3 regions of the Mesorhizobium sp. M7A.F.Ca.CA.001.10.2.1 genome follow, and region 3 is predicted to be linked to each of the others. Evidence: predicted binding sites of a transcription regulator. Region 3 holds the regulator's gene; each other region holds the start of a gene.
The links. Region 3 encodes PhoB, which activates phosphate uptake and scavenging genes when phosphate is short. Its sites were predicted from a motif close to TGTCATNNANCTGTCAT; they were not measured.

Region 1 (6,082 bases), on a different contig from region 3:
GCCACCATCTGTCCTTGGCGAAGAATGCCGGTAACGCAGTGCGCAACCTTCTGCAGCATGGCGTCGCCCGCGCCGTGCCCATACAGGTCGTTGACCTCCTTGAACCGGTCGAGATCGAGCAGCAGAAGCGCAAGCTGGCCGCCTTTCCTGGTCCGGCCCATCGCAGCGATTTCCGTCTCCAGCCGGCCGGAAAAGCTGCGGCGATTGGCCAGTCCGGTCAATGGATCGAAATGGGCAAGCCGCAGGATCTCCTGTTCCGCCTTCTTGCGCTCGCGAATGTCGCGGACCGCGACCACGTTGTGAGGCTTGCCACAATAGTCGATGCTCCTGGCGATCAGCTCGACAGGAATGCTCGTGCCATCGCGGCCGCTCAATTCGGCCTCCTGCGGCTGTTCGCCGAAGCCCGACATGTCGGATCCGAAGAGATCGCCAAGCTGCATTCCGTTCAGCGTCGCTGTTGCGATGCCCGTCAATGTCGCCATGCTGTCATTGGCACTGATGATGCGGTGGCCGTCGCAGACGATCAGCCCCTCCACGGCGGCATTGGCCAGGCCGTGCATGCGGTCTACCTCGAGCTTCTGGCGACGGAAGCGCAAATCGATCCACAGCGCCGATGCCGACAGAACCAGGATCACCAGTGTGGCGGCGGCGGCCGCAAAAGCCTGCGAGGTCGGCTCGATCGTATATTCGGATATGACGATCGAGGGATCGGGGAAGATCGAGACGGCACCCATACCGATGAAATGCAGGGTGCAGATTGCCAGCGTCAGCAGCACCGCGCCGCCGGATGTCGCCTTCAAGGAGGGACGGCGCTGCACGACACGCAGCGCCAGCGCCGCGAGCGTCACGCCGGCCAGAAGGGAAACGGCGACAAGCAACAGGTTCCACTCGATGCGGCCCTGAACCTCGAACGCCGCCATACCGATGTAGTGCATGGCCGCGATACCGCCGCCCAGCACGGCGCCGCCGACGAGATGATAGTCGAACTCATTCCGCAAGGTGGCGATCCACATGCCGGCTGCCGTCAGAGTGACCGAAGCAGCGAGCGAAAGCACGGAAAGTGCGGGATCGTAAGCACTGGGTATGCCCGGTGTGAATGCGAGCATGGCGATGAAGTGCGTTGCCCAGATGCCGAAGCCGGTCGAAGTGGCCGCGATCATCAGCCAGGCAAGCCGGTTCCGATCGGTGGAGCGGCTTATGTGATGAAGCAGGTTGACGGCAGAGAAACAGGAAATTCCGCAGATCAGCGCGGCGAGTGCGACCAGTCTCAGATCGTGTTCGTTGACGATACAATTGTAGACCGTCAGCATTTTATTTCACCTGATCTTTGGAAATAAACAGGGCAGCAGGATTGAGTAGCGCGTTGCCGTTGAGGGATCGATAAAGTCGCCTGCAACCTTGGCGTGTCTCTTCGGGTTGCAGCGGCTGCAATCAAGGCTGCCACCCCGAAAGGCAGCTTGGCAGTTCCGACGGTGGTTCCTGGCGCTTGTCGTCGCGCTAAGCCGGCTAACCGTGTGGCTTTCCATGCGTCCAAGCGGAGGCGAGGTGGCGTGAGGTAAAGGGGTGAAGTTCGTCGATCTGCAACAAAACCGTTGTCTGATTGTCATGAGCGACACATATTGCCTTTGCGGGAGTGCCCCTTTCGCCAATGACAAACGGGAGATGAAACATGAAGTCCTTCGGCTTCGCGGCCGGTGTTGCCGCCACCTTTATGCTGCTTTCCTCAACCTCCGCTTTTGCTGTCACGCAGATCAGTTGGTGGCACGCCATGACTGGCGCCAATGCCGAAGTTGTCGACAAGATCTCCAAAGATTTCAATGCCAGCCAGAGCGACTATGAACTCGTTCCGGTGTTCAAAGGCACCTACCCCGAGACGCTGAATGCCGGCATCGCCGCCTACCGTGCCGGCCAGGCGCCCGACATCATGCAGGTGTTCGACGTCGGCACCGGCGTGATGATGGCAGCCGAAGGCGCAATCAAGCCGGCAGCCGATGTGTTGACCAGCGCTGGAATGACCTTCGACAAGAGCCAGTATCTGCCAGGCATAGTCGGCTATTATTCGAAGCCGGACGGCACCATGCTCTCTTTCCCCTATAACTCCTCCTCGCCGATCCTTTATTACAACAAGGATATCTTCAAGAAGGCTGGTCTCGACGTCGACAGCCCACCCAAGACCTGGAATGAGGTGTGGGAAGACGCCAAGAAGATCAAGGCGAGCGGCGCGGCCGCCTGCGGCTACACCTCGACCTGGCTGACCTGGATCCATCTGGAGAATTTCGCGGCCTGGAATGACGTGTCATGGGCCACCCAGCAGAACGGTCTGGCCGGCGGCGATGTCGAGCTCAAGATCAATGCGCCGATTTTCGTCAACCACTTCCAGGCGCTGGCGGACCTCGCCAAGGACGGCACCTTCAAATATGGCGGCCGCACCTCCGAAGCCAAGCAGATCTTCCTCGCCGGCGAATGCGGGATCATGACCGAATCCTCCGGCGGCCTTGGCGATATCGTCAAGTCCGGCATGAATTACGGCATCGGCCAATTGCCCTATGACAGCGACGCCAAGGGCGCACCGCAGAACACGACGCCGGGTGGCGCCAGCCTGTGGGTTTTCGCTGAAAAATCCGACGAGGAATACAAGGGCGTCGCGGCCTTCTTCGCCTACCTGTCGAAGACCGAGGTGCAAGAATACCTGCACCAGAAGTCGGGTTATCTGCCGGTAACGCTTGCCGCCTATGAAGCGACCAAGAAGTCCGGTTTCTATGACAAGAACGTCGGTCGCGAGACCCCGATCCTGCAGATGACGGGTAAGGCGCCGACCGACAATTCCAAGGGCGTACGTCTTCCGAACCTGCCGCAGGTGCGCGATATCCAGAACGAGGAGTTCGAAAAGATGCTCGCCGGCCAGCAAACCGCGCAGCAGGCGCTCGACAATGCGGTTACGCGTGGCAATGCGGCGATCAAGGAAGCGCTGGGGAATTAGAGCGAGCGCAGGTCCTTGCTCTACGGCGCATCCACCTGTCCTGCCAGGCATCTCCCCTCGGCGAGGGGAGTTTTGCCGTCCCTTGCGATTTCGCCAACGGTCGATGATGCCCAATCCGAAACGCTCGTCAAAGCCATCTTGGCGAAGAGGGATGCTACATCGTGCCGCCCGCCTCATCACCTCGGAGTGGCTCCATGACCCCTCGCGTCGTGTTTCCCAACAAGATCCTTCCCTACCTGCTGGTGGCGCCGCAACTGGCCATCACGCTCGTGTTTTTCTACTGGCCGGCCGGTCAGGCGTTCTACCAATCCATGCTCAGGCAGGATCCGTTCGGACTGAGGACCAAGTTCGTCTGGTTCGCCAATTTCAGGAAAGTGCTTGCCGATCCGGCCTACCTGAACTCGATCAAGGTCACGGTGGTGTTTTCCCTTGCGACCGCCATCGTCGCCATGTGCGTGGCGCTCCTGCTTGCGGTCATGGCAGAGAAGGTGGTGCGCGGCAAAGGTCTCTACCGCACGCTCTTGATCTGGCCCTACGCGGTGGCGCCGGCAATCGCCGGTATGCTGTGGCTGTTCCTCTTCAACCCGTCGATCGGGTCGCTGGCCTACATGCTGAGAAGTTTCGGCATCGCCTGGGATCCACTGCTCAACGGCACCCAGGCCATGATCCTGCTGGTGTCCGCCGCTGCCTGGAAGCAGATCAGCTACAATTTCCTGTTCTTCGTCGCCGGCCTGCAGGCGGTGCCGAAAGCCTTGATCGAGGCGGCGGCCATGGACGGCGCCGGCGAGACCAAGCGATTCTGGACCATCGTCTTCCCGCTGCTTGCGCCGACGACCTTCTTCCTGCTGGTCGTCAACACCGTCTATGCCCTGTTCGACACGTTCGGCATCGTCCATGCCGTCACCGGGGGCGGTCCGGGCAAGACGACTGAAACGCTGGTCTACAAGGTCTACAATGACGGCTTCGTCAATCTGATCCTCGGTGACTCGGCGGCGCAGTCGGTCATCCTGATGGTCATCGTCATCTCGCTCACGGCCATCCAGTTCCGCTATGTGGAACGCAAAGTCCATTACGGCTGAGGGCGAGCGATGATCGGCCAGTCACCGCTCCGCACCGTCATCGCCCACGCCGTGCTGATCCTCGGCATATTGATCGTTGCTTTCCCGATCTACTACACGTTCGTTGCCTCGACGCAGACGCTGCAAACGATCCTCAGGCCGCCATTGCCGCTCCTGCCCGGCGATCAGTTCTGGAACAATTACACCGAAGCGCTGTTCGGCGGTGTCGGCCGTATCGGCGGCGTCAGCGTCGGCAGGCTGCTGCTCAACACGACGATCATGGCGCTCGGCATCGCGGTGGGAAAGATCTTCATCTCGATCCTGTCGGCCTACGCGATCGTATTTTTCCGCTTTCCGCTGCGCATGACCTTCTTCTGGCTGATCTTCATCACCTTGATGCTTCCCGTCGAGGTGCGCATCCTGCCGACCTACAAGGTGATGGTCGATCTCGGCATGATCGACACCTATGCCGGCCTGATCATCCCGCTGATCGCCTCCGCCACCGCCACATTGCTGTTTCGACAGTTTTTCATGACCATTCCAGGTGAGCTGGTGGAGGCGGCGCGTGTTGACGGTGCGGGGCCGTGGCGCTTCTTCTTCGATATCCTGTTGCCGCTGTCGCGGACGAATATCGCGGCGCTGTTCGTCATCCTCTTCATTTATGGCTGGACGCAGTATCTGTGGCCGTTGCTCGTCACCAACAGCAGCAACATGAACACGATCGTCATCGCGCTCAGAAAGATGGTCTCCTTCGCCGATGCCGATACGCAATGGCACCTGGTCATGGTTACAGCGATGCTGGCCATCGTGCCGCCGATCCTGGTCGTGGTGCTGATGCAACGCTGGTTCGTTCGCGGCCTGGTCGATTCCGAAAAGTGAGAAGCTGATGGCGACCGTCGATCTGAAGGATGTGAAGAAGGTCTATCCCAGCGGTTTCGAGGCCGTGAAGGGCGTTTCAATCGCAGTTCCCGACAGGCAGCTTTGCGTGCTGGTCGGCCCATCGGGTTGCGGCAAGTCCACGCTGCTCAGGATGATCGCCGGGCTCGAAACCATCTCCTCGGGAACAGTTGCGATCGACGGCAAGATCGTAAACTCAATCGGTCCGACCGAGCGGGACATCGCCATGGTGTTCCAGAACTACGCGCTGTATCCGCATATGAAAGTCTACGACAACATGGCCTATGGGCTGCGCAACCGCGGCACGCCGAAAGATGAGATCGACAGCCGGGTCCGCGCGACGGCGAAAATACTCGAACTTTCGGCGCTGCTCGACCGCCGTCCGCGCGAGCTTTCCGGCGGCCAGCGCCAGCGTGTCGCCATGGGTCGTGCCATTGTGCGCAACCCGAGGGTTTTCCTGTTCGACGAGCCGCTCTCCAATCTCGATGCCAAATTGCGTGGCCAGATGCGCGTCGAGATAAAGAACCTGCAACGCTCGCTTGGCGTCACGTCGGTCTATGTCACGCATGACCAGCTCGAGGCGATGACGTTGGCCGACATCCTCGTCGTCATGAACGGCGGACTGGTCGAGCAAATGGGGGCGCCGCTCGACATCTATGAAAGGCCGGCCTCGACCTTCGTCGCTTCCTTCATTGGCGCGCCGCCGATGAATCTCCTGGCACTGACCGAAAGCGCCTCGGGCGCGGTGCTCGCAGACGGCACGGCGATCGCTTTCGCACCTCGGGAGGCAAGAGCTGCGACCCTCGGTTTTCGGCCCGAGGATGCCGACGTCACCTTCAATGCGGAGGCGCCGCCCGGCGCCCTCGTCCTGCCGGCGCTGGTCGAGGCAGTCGAACCGGTAGGCGCCGAAAGTTTCCTTCACTGTGCGGCAGGCGGCAACCGTATCGTCGTGCGTGTCGCGGGTCGCGCCACCGCCACGGTTGGCAACCAATTGCGCGTGGTTGCCAAGGCAGAAAAGCTGCACTGGTTCGATCAGGCAGGAAAGCGCGTCGGCTAATCCAAAAGATGCCCAGAGCGTTTCACCGTTTCACGGAAACGGCGAGCTGCTCTAACTCTTTGTTTTGACGCAATTCCAGACGGAAAACCG
Region 2 (6,082 bases), on a different contig from region 3:
GCGTGGCTTCGCCAGCCGGCGTCAGCAGAAGATTGCGGTCGACGACACGGTAGCGTTCGCTCATCTCGCCCAGGAAGCCGGTGTAGTAGGGATGGCTGATTCCGGCCGTTTTCAGGATATGATAGGGCAGGAAGGCTGGGCTGACGGCACCCATCTGCTCAGCCGGCCCGGTGCGGTTCGACCAGATGACCAGCGGCGTCTCGTGATGCTCGAGAGCAGCCTCGGGCGACGCTTCCTTGCGCGGCGCGACATTGTCCTTGAGGAAGCCGGTTTCGACATAGACCGGCCCCAGCGGCGGCAGATGGTCGCCGAAGAAGGCGATTACGGTGGGGCGGGAGCGTTTCTTGGCCCATTCGACGAGGCGTTCGAGGCCGCGATCGGCATCGGCTGAGCCCTCGGCGTAGCTGAGTAGCGATTCGCGCGCCCACTGGCTGATCGGCGCCTGCACCCTATGCGTGGGATTGTAATAGCGGTTCGGCTCGTAGGGACCGTGGTTTTGCAGGCTGACCGCAAAGAAGAACACCGGCTCGTCGCTGGCGTCGGCCTCGCTGATGATCTCGTCGGTCATCGCCGCATCCGATGCCAGTGGCCCGCGCTTTTGCATTGGCGGCAGCGTCTCTTCCGACATGAAATCGTTGAAGCCGAAATCGGCATAGACCGCGCCACGGTTCCAGAACCAGTTGGTGCCGGGATGGATGGCGCGCGCCCGGTAACCCTGGCTCTTCAGGAAGGTCGCGAGCGAAGGCGTCGGCGTGCGCACATATTGCTGATAGGGGATGCTGCCTGCCGGCAGGAACGCGTTGGAGAAGCCGGTCAGCGCCTCGAACTCGATATTGGCGGTCATGCCGCCGAACTCCGGCGAGAACATCGAGCCCGAGCGCAGCGCCCGCACATTGGGGATTGGATCTGGCGTGATGGTGACGCCAGGCAACTTGGTCGGATCCCAGAAGGATTCGCTCATGACGATGATGATGTCCGGCTTCTCGGCCGGCACCGAGGCGGTCACATCAGGCCTGGCTATCGCTGCGATCGCCTTGTCGGAATAGCCCGGCGGCGCCGAGACATGCGCCATCGGCACGTTGAGGGCAAAGGCCAGCGCAAAGCCGTTGGAGGCATAGTTTTCCTTCTGGTCCCACATGATCGGGATGATCTGCAGCCGATCCCTGGTCCAGGAGAAGGTGGCGTAGTCCATGATCGAAACGAAGAAGGCGAGCAGCGGCACTGCCAGCGTCAGCCGCGCAAGGCGCCCCTTGCGGCTGAGTGCGGGAACCTTGCGGCGCCATAGCCGCCAGCCGTAGACGAGCAGCGACAGGCCGGCGACGATGCCGACGACCATGGCAAGCGCGGTCATCGGCCGTTCGCGTACCAAAAGCGGCAGCAGCGCGAAGATCTGGCGGGCATAGAGGAAATCGGTCGGATAGAGCGGATCGCCGAGATAGTGCGACTTCTGGTGACCGACGAAAGCAAGCGACAAGGTCAGCGGCGCGACGATCATCAGGCTCTGGTGGCTGCGGCCGAGCACCGCATCGAAGCCGATCAGGAGCAGCGCAAACACGACGATGGTGGTCCAGCCCGGCTTGAACGGCTGCAGGAAGAAGGAGATGGTTCCGGCAAAGTCGCCGCGCACGATCAGTTCGATGGCAAACACCAGGATAGCGGCAATCGCCAGGCTGATCAGCCCATAGCGCACGACCGGCCATCTCCTGCCCGGCAGATAGCCGGTGGAGGGGTCGTCTTCCAGGAACTGTGGCGCGGCCTTGCCGGTGCGTTTGTAACTCTTTGCCACTTTAACTTCCCCACCCAGCGACAAGCGCGTCACTCGATTGTCATGGAATTGTCACGCAAAGCTAGCGCCTGTAACGGAAATAAGAAGAGCCAGCAAACGAATCGTGAGCGGTTTTCATCAGGAGTGATCGCCAAAAACCCTTTCGCAACAGGCACTCGGCGGACGAGGCTGCCCTCGGGCAGGGTCGAACCGGGGTTGACTTGGCGCCCCGCCATGCGTCACAGGCAAGAAAAACCGTCTTCAGGCAAGCAAAACCAGCCCTTGGGAGCCCTCGCATGGCCGTTGCATTCACCTTTCCCGGACAAGGCAGCCAGGCGGTCGGCATGGGCAAGGATCTCGCCGACGCCTTCCCCGAAGCGCGCAGGGTCTTCCAGGAAGTCGACGATGCGCTCGGCGAAAATCTGTCGGAGCTGATCTGGGAAGGGCCGGAAGAGACGTTGACGCTGACCGCCAACGCGCAGCCGGCGCTGATGGCGGTGTCGCTGGCCGCGATCCGGGCGCTGGAATCGCGCGGCTTCTCGCTGAAAGGCAAGATCGCCTATGTCGCCGGTCATTCGCTGGGCGAATATTCGGCGTTGGCCGCTGCCGGCTTCGTTTCGGTTGCCGATGCCGCCCGGTTGCTGCGCATACGCGGCAATGCCATGCAGGCGGCGGTGCCGGCCGGCGAGGGCGCCATGGCGGCGATCATCGGATTGGAACATGCCGATGTCGAAGCCGCTTGCGCGGAAGCCGCCAAAGGCTCTGTCTGCCAGATCGCCAACGACAATGGCGGTGGCCAACTGGTCATCTCCGGCGCCAAGGCCGCGGTCGAACTGGCCGCGAAACTGTGCACCGAGAAAGGCGCCAAACGCGCGCTGATGCTGCAGGTGTCCGCGCCCTTCCATTCCGCGCTGATGGCGCCGGCCGCGAACGTCATGCGCGAAGCCCTGGCCGGCGTGGCAAAGAACGCGCCGGTGGTTCCCGTCCTCTCCAATGTTACGGTCAGCCCGACCAGCGATCCAGACGAGATCGCCCGCCGCCTGGTCGAACAGATAACCGGCCGCGTGCGTTGGCGCGAGACGGTGGAATGGTTCGGCGCAAACGGCGTCACCACGCTTTACGAGATCGGCGCCGGCAAGGTGCTTTCAGGATTGGCGCGGCGCATCAACCGCGATGTCGCCACCGCGTCGGTCGGCACCGCGGCTGACGTCGAGGCGGCCATGGCGGCGCTTGCATAAAGCGTCATTTGATCCCATCCCTGTAAAGGGTGTTCTCTTCTCAATCAGGAGACAAAAATGTTCGAATTGACTGGCCGCAAGGCGCTCGTCACCGGCGCATCCGGCGGCATCGGCGAGGCGATCGCCAGGATGTTGCATGCGCAGGGCGCGATCGTCGGCCTGCATGGCACCCGCGTCGAGAAACTGGAAGCGCTGGCTAGCGAGCTTGGCGACCGGGTCAAGCTGTTCCCGGCCAATTTGTCCAACCGTGAGGAGGTCAAGGCGCTCGGCCAGAAAGCCGAAGCCGATCTCGAAGGCGTCGACATCCTGGTCAACAACGCCGGCATCACCAAGGACGGCCTGTTCGTGCGCATGTCGGATGCCGACTGGGACAGCGTGCTCGAGGTCAACCTGACCGCCGTGTTCAGGCTGACCCGCGAACTCACCCACCCGATGATGCGCCGCCGCCATGGCCGCATCATCAACATCACCTCGGTGGTCGGCATCACCGGCAATCCCGGCCAGACCAATTACTGCGCCTCAAAGGCCGGCATGATCGGCTTCTCCAAATCGCTGGCACAGGAGATCGCCACCCGCAACATCACCGTCAACTGCGTCGCCCCGGGCTTCATCGAATCGGCGATGACCGACAAGCTCAACGACAAGCAGAAAGAGGCGATCATGGCGGCGATCCCGACGCGGCGCATGGGCACCAGCGTTGAAGTCGCGTCCGCCGTCGCTTATCTCGCCTCCAACGAAGCCGCCTACGTCACTGGCCAGACCATCCACGTAAATGGCGGCATGGCTATGATTTGACGAGGTTCGGCAGCAACGCCGGCGGGTTGTGAAAAGAGACCATTTCGGCTTGGACCTCAGCTATTTTTCGTGTAATGCGGCCCGCAACCCGGCGGTTCGGGCAAAAACCGGTCCGTAGTCGTTGCGTTTCCGGCAGGACCATCTTTCAGCTTGATTAGCGGCATTCTGCCCGCTAACGAAGACAGACAAACAAAAGACGAGGATGCCCAAATGAGTGACACCGCAGAGCGCGTCAAGAAGATCGTCATCGAGCACCTTGGCGTCGATGCCGACAAAGTGACGGAGCAGGCGAGCTTCATCGATGATCTGGGCGCCGACAGCCTCGACACGGTCGAACTCGTCATGGCGTTCGAAGAAGAATTCGGCGTCGAGATTCCCGACGATGCGGCTGAGACCATCCTGACCGTTGGCGATGCCGTGAAGTACATCGACAAGGCTTCGGCCTGACGCTTTCCGCAGTCATCACCGGGGAGGACCTGCGATGAGGCGTGTCGTCGTCACGGGCCTTGGGTTGCTGTCGCCGTTCGGCATGGGCTTCGAGCACAGCTGGAAGGAACTTCTGACCGGCCGCAGCGCTGCCAAGCGCATCACTGAGTTCGAGGTGGAGGATCTTGCCTGCAAGATCGCCCACGTCATTCCGCGTGGTGACGGCAGCAATGCCACCTTCAATCCCGAGGCCGTGCTCGAGCCCAAGGAACTGCGCAAGATCGGCGACTTCATCCTTTACGGGATTGCCGCCGCCGACGAGGCGCTGAAGGATTCCGGCTGGGAACCCAAGACGCATGAAGAGCGGTGTGCCACCGGCGTCCTGATCGGCTCCGGCATCGGCGGCATCGAGGGCATCGCCGAGAACGCGATGATCCTCAAGGAGCGCGGCCCGCGCCGCATCAGCCCTTTCTTCATCCCGGGCCAGATCATCAATCTCGTCTCCGGGCAGGTTTCGATCCGGCACGGACTGAAAGGCCCGAACCATGCCGTCGTCACGGCCTGTTCGACCGGCGCGCACGCCATTGGCGATGCTGCCCGGTTGATCATGTGGGGCGATGCCGACGTGATGGTCGCCGGTGGCGCCGAAGCGCCGGTGACGCGGCTGTCGATCGCCGGCTTTGCCGCATGCCGGGCACTGTCGACGGAACGCAATGATTCGCCGCAAACGGCGTCGCGACCCTATGATCGCGACCGCGACGGCTTCGTCATGGGCGAGGGCGCCGGCGTTGTCGTGCTCGAGGAGCTCGAACATGCCAGGGCGCGCGGCGCCAAGATCTATGCCGAGGTGACGGGTTATGGTCTCACCGGCGACGCGCATCACATCACCGCGCCCGCCGAGGATGGCGATGGCGCCTTCCGTTGCATGACGGCGGCACTGAACCGGGCCAAGTTGACGCCGGCCGATGTCGACTACATCAACGCGCACGGCACCTCGACCATGGCCGACACGATCGAGCTCGGCGCGGTCGAGCGGCTTGTCGGCAATGCCGCATCGAAGATTTCGATGTCGTCGACCAAGTCGTCGATCGGCCATCTGCTTGGGGCGGCGGGTGCCGCCGAAGCGATCTTCTCGATCCTTGCCATCAGGGACAATGTCGCGCCGCCGACCATCAACCTCGACAACCCGGAACGCGAAACCGCGATCGACCTGGTGCCGAACAAGCCGCGTGCCCGCCAGATCGACGTGGCGCTGTCCAATTCCTTCGGCTTTGGCGGGACCAACGCGTCGCTGGTCTTCCAGCGCTACAATGGCTGATCGTCCGGCTGCCGGGCGGCGCTTCGGCGTGCCGTCAATTTTGCCATATTCGCCCCTACTCTGCCGCTGGGGATTCGTTGGGCGATCAAACGGTAGGGCGAAATGAACACAAATCCGGCAGGCAACGGAGAATTCGGGCAACGGCCGCCGACATCCGGCCCGATCGTGCCGAAAACGGCCAGCGAAGCGTTGCGGCCGGAGGCTGGCACGCCGCCGCCGAAGCGCTCGCGTGCGTCACGCAGCCAGGTCGTCGTTTTCATGAACTTCGTCATCTCCTCGGTGATGCTGGTGGTTCTGGCGGCCGGCGTCGCGGTCTATTTCGGCAAGCAGGAATTCACCGAACCCGGACCTTCGGCCAATGGCGACACCTTCCTGGTCAAGCCGAGCACCGGCGTCCAGGATATCGCCGACCAGCTCGAACGCCGCGGGTTGATCAGCGACGCCCGGGTATTCCGCCTTGGCGTGCGGGCCTTCGGCAATGATTCCGCGCTGAAAGCCGGCGAGTACGAGATCAAGCCCAGGGCATCCATGCGCGATATC
Region 3 (4,233 bases):
GTCGATCCGCTCGGCGGCTCTCGGTCTTGGCGCCTCCAAGATGCAGATGGTGTTCCAGCACATCCTGCCGCTTGCCGCACCCGGCATCCTCACCGGCACCATCATCGGTCTAGCGCGTGCGCTCGGTGAAACCGCGCCCCTGCTGCTAATCGGCATGGTCGCCTTCGTCGCCGATCCACCGACGACGCCTTTCGATCCGGCCACTGCGCTGCCGGTGCAGATCTATATGTGGGCGAACGAGGCCGAACGCGCCTTCGTCGAGCGCATGTCGGGCGCGATCATCATCCTGCTCGTCTTCCTCATGGCCATGAACATCACCGCGATCGTGCTTCGGCGTCGGTTCGAGCGGCGCTGGTAGAAAAAAGGCATTTTGGTATGAACATCATGACCGAACAGTCCCTTGAAAATGCAGTGGGCGATAAGATGAACGCCAAGTCGAACGAAGTGATCAAAATGCGTGGCGACAAGGTCGGCGTGTTCTATGGCGAGAAGCAGGCGCTGTTCGATGTCAATCTCGACGTCCGCCTGAATCAGGTGACGGCGCTGATCGGCCCCTCCGGCTGCGGCAAGTCGACCTTCCTGCGTTGCCTCAACCGCATGAACGACACCATCGATTCCGCGCGGGTAACCGGCAAGATAACGCTCGACGAAGAAGACATCTACGACAAGAACATCGATGTCGTCGAACTCAGGGCGCGCGTCGGCATGGTGTTTCAGAAACCCAATCCGTTCCCCAAGTCGATCTACGAGAACGTCGCCTATGGCCCGCGCATCCACGGATTGGCCAAGCGCAAGGCCGACATGGATCAGATCGTCGAGTCGAGCTTGAAGAAGGCGGCGATCTGGAACGAGGTGAAGGACCGTTTGCAGGAACCTGGCACGGGTCTTTCCGGTGGCCAGCAACAGCGTCTGTGCATTGCACGCGCCATCGCCGTGTCACCCGAGGTGATCCTGATGGACGAACCGTGTTCGGCGCTCGACCCGATCGCCACTGCTCGCGTCGAGGAACTGATCGACGAACTGCGCCAGAACTATACGATCGTCATCGTCACCCATTCGATGCAGCAGGCAGCGCGCGTGTCGCAGCGCACCGCGATGTTCCATCTAGGCTATCTGGTCGAGGAGGGCGCCACCGACAAGATGTTCACCACCCCCGACGACAAACGCACCCAGGACTACATCACCGGCCGGTTCGGCTGAGCTCAGGCATATGAGGGACGAAGATCATGGGTGAACATACCGTTGCATCTTTCGATGAGGATCTGGAGCAGATCAGCCAGCTGATCCGCGACATGGGCGATCTCGCCCGCTCGATGGTCAGTGGCTCGACCAAGGCTTTGCTCAATTCGGACAATGCGCTGGCGCAGCGCGTGGTTTCCGACGATGCGATCATGGATGCCCGCCAGCGCGAGCTGGACGATCGCGCCATCACGCTGATCGCCAAGCGCCAGCCAATGGCCAACGATCTGCGTGCGGTGGTCGGTTCGATCCGCATGGCCGGCGACCTCGAGCGCATCGGCGACCTTGCCAAGAACATCGCCAAGCGCGTCGGCACTGTCGGGCTGAGCGTCACGCCGCACGATCTTTCGCATTCGATCGACGCGATGGCGCAGCTGGTGCTGATCCAGGTGCAGGGGGTCGTCGACGAGTATGCCGCCGCTGACGCGGCAGCGCTTGCCACGCTCAGAAACAATGATGAACGCATCGACGTCAAATACACCTCGGTGTTCCGCGAGCTGCTGACCTACATGATGGAAGATCCCCGCAACATCACGGCGTGCACGCACCTGTTGTTTTGCGCCAAGAACCTCGAGCGGATCGGCGACCACGTGACCAACATCGCCGAAAATGCCTACTATGTTTTGACCGGCACGCAGCTGCCAGCCAATCGTCCGAAGCAGGACGAGACGGCAATGTCCGCGCCAGCGGCATAACAAGGGTGACCAGCCGATGATCGCACCACGCATCATGGTGGTGGAGGATGAGGAGCCGCTAGGCGTGCTGCTCCGCTACAATCTTGAATCCGAAGGTTACCAGGTCGAGGTGGTGACGCGCGGCGATGAGGCCGAAATCCGGCTGCAGGAGAACGTTCCCGATCTTCTGGTGCTCGACTGGATGGTGCCTGCGGTTTCGGGCATCGAACTCTGCCGGCGCCTGCGAATGCGTCCCGAGACCGAGCGGCTGCCGATCATCATGCTGACCGCGCGAGGCGAGGAAAGCGACCGCGTGCGCGGCCTGTCGACCGGCGCCGACGACTATCTGGTCAAGCCCTTCTCGACGCCGGAGTTCATGGCCAGGGTCAAGGCGCTGCTGCGCCGGGCCAAGCCGGAAGTGCTGTCCAGCGTGCTAAAGGTCGGCGATATCGTGCTCGATCGCGAGTCGCACCGTGTCTATCGCAAGAAGAGCGAGATCCGGCTTGGGCCGACGGAATTCCGCCTGCTCGAATTCATGATGCGCCATCCAGGCCGCGTGTTCTCGCGCAGCCAGCTGCTCGACAATGTCTGGGGCGAGACGATCTACATCGACGAGCGCACGGTCGACGTGCATGTCGGCCGGCTGCGCAAGGCGGTCAACAATGGCCGTATGCCTGATGTCATCCGCACGATCCGTGGGGCCGGATACGCCATCCGAGAGGACTGAACTCCCTCGTTTGAACTCACGCCACGTTCTTGCCGCCGAAACCGGATCTCGCCTGCACGCCCGGCGCAAAAATCTCCTGATCGACGAAGATCAGCGCCCGCATGGCGCAGCCTTCGCGGATCAGCGGCAGTTCGTTCGGCTCGGTGTCGAAGGAAATCGATTTGGAATGCTGGCCGCCGGCGGTCTGGGCAATCGCTTGCCGCAATGCCGGCTCGATCAGGTCGAAGGCGGCGGCGCTGACACCGACCATGGCGACCGGCGCCGGATCGATCAGCGCGAACAGGCTGCCGAGGCCGTAGCCGAGCGCTTCGCCGGCCTTGCGATAGGCTTCCCGTTCGGGTCCGTCACCTTCGCGGGCCGCGGCAGCCAGGGCGCGCATGTCGGCGTCGCTGACATCGGCGACGGGTTCTGCATCCTCGCCCATCTGCCTGGCGTTGCGCCAGATGGCGTAATTGCCCGCATAGGCTTCGACGCAGCCGCGCCGTCCGCAGCGACATAGCGCGCCGTTCGGCCGATGGATCATGTGGCCGAATTCGCCGCCCGAAGAATGGGTGCCGGTGAACAATTCGCCCTTCAGCACCAGTCCCATGCCGATGCCGTGCGACAAAAGGATAGCGATGAAATCGTCGCGGTAACGATCGGGGTCGCGCCAGCGCAGCGCCACCGCCATCATGTTGCAGTCGTTCTCCATTATGGCAGGGATGCCGAACTCGTCTTCGAATATGTCAGCGAAGGCGATGTCGGTGTGCGGCGTGATCGGCGACCACAGCATGGCGCGGGCACGGGTGTCGGTGATGCCCTGGATGGCCAGCGCGATGCGGGCGATGCTGCGCACGTCCAGGTCGGGATCTGCCAGGCGGCGCCGCACGATGGCCGTGCATTCCCCGATCAGCGACTCGCGCGACATCGTCAGCGTGTCCAGCCGGCGCTGTTCCTCGGATATCACCTGGCCGGCATAGTCGATGACGGCGACGGAGAGGAAGTTCAGCGACAGCACCACGGTCATTACCGCGGCCGCTTCCGGATTGAGACTGAGGCCGACCTGCGGCCGGCCGCGTTTGAGCGAGCCGGCCTCGCTCGGCTTGCTTTCGGTCAGGATGCCTTCGACGATCAGGTCGGATGAAATCGCCGAGATGGTCGAATGGCTGAGGCTTGTGGTCGCGGCGATCTCGGTTCGTGACGGCTGTCCGGCGCGGCGCACTGCCGCGATCACCATGGCGCGGTTGCGGCGGCGCAGATCGTCGTGGCGGATTCCGACCGACATGTTCTTTCATATCCTCCCGGTCGCCGCGGTTCCTCCTGCCCCTGGAACGCTGTCGGTGACGCCGGTAAATACTGGCAGAAGCTGCATGCCGTGTCATTTATTTATTCCGAGACTCGAAAAAAACTCGAAATGACATCAAAATCCATCAGAATCGATGTTGACAGCGTTCGGGCGTTGGCCCAGTATTTTTTCGAGGCTCGAAAAAATAGAGCCTCTGTGCCGGCCCTCGGGTCAGTTTGGTCGCGCCATACGCGGCGCAGGGAGGATAATATGAAAAGATTCACGGCCGCCATCCTGGCGGGTGCCGCCATGTCGCTGACGCTCGCGTC

Region 1: the regulator PhoB is predicted to act here: its motif matches at 1,591-1,607, upstream of ugpB (sn-glycerol-3-phosphate ABC transporter substrate-binding protein UgpB).
Region 2: the regulator PhoB is predicted to act here: its motif matches at 1,825-1,841, upstream of EN964_RS15010 (LTA synthase family protein).

The regions. Positions count from the first base shown of each region.
Region 1 covers NZ_RZQY01000076.1:5,842-11,923, forward strand. Annotated here, with positions in the region: gene EN964_RS07700 (EAL domain-containing protein) at 1-1,310, opposite strand, end outside; gene ugpB (sn-glycerol-3-phosphate ABC transporter substrate-binding protein UgpB) at 1,670-2,980, shown strand; gene ugpA (sn-glycerol-3-phosphate ABC transporter permease UgpA) at 3,175-4,059, shown strand; gene ugpE (sn-glycerol-3-phosphate ABC transporter permease UgpE) at 4,069-4,917, shown strand; gene EN964_RS07720 (sn-glycerol-3-phosphate import ATP-binding protein UgpC) at 4,925-5,992, shown strand.
Region 2 covers NZ_RZQY01000200.1:817-6,898, reverse strand. Annotated here, with positions in the region: gene EN964_RS15010 (LTA synthase family protein) at 1-1,810, opposite strand, end outside; gene fabD (ACP S-malonyltransferase) at 2,062-3,003, shown strand; gene fabG (3-oxoacyl-[acyl-carrier-protein] reductase) at 3,061-3,798, shown strand; gene EN964_RS14995 (acyl carrier protein) at 4,009-4,245, shown strand; gene fabF (beta-ketoacyl-ACP synthase II) at 4,280-5,542, shown strand; gene mltG (endolytic transglycosylase MltG) at 5,645-6,082, shown strand, end outside.
Region 3 covers NZ_RZQY01000503.1:51-4,283, forward strand. Annotated here, with positions in the region: partial or broken gene EN964_RS25840 (PstA family ABC transporter permease) at 1-358, shown strand, start outside; gene pstB (phosphate ABC transporter ATP-binding protein PstB) at 376-1,200, shown strand; gene phoU (phosphate signaling complex protein PhoU) at 1,227-1,934, shown strand; gene phoB (phosphate regulon transcriptional regulator PhoB) at 1,951-2,640, shown strand; gene EN964_RS25860 (ROK family protein) at 2,657-3,904, opposite strand; partial or broken gene EN964_RS25865 (D-xylose ABC transporter substrate-binding protein) at 4,175-4,233, shown strand, end outside.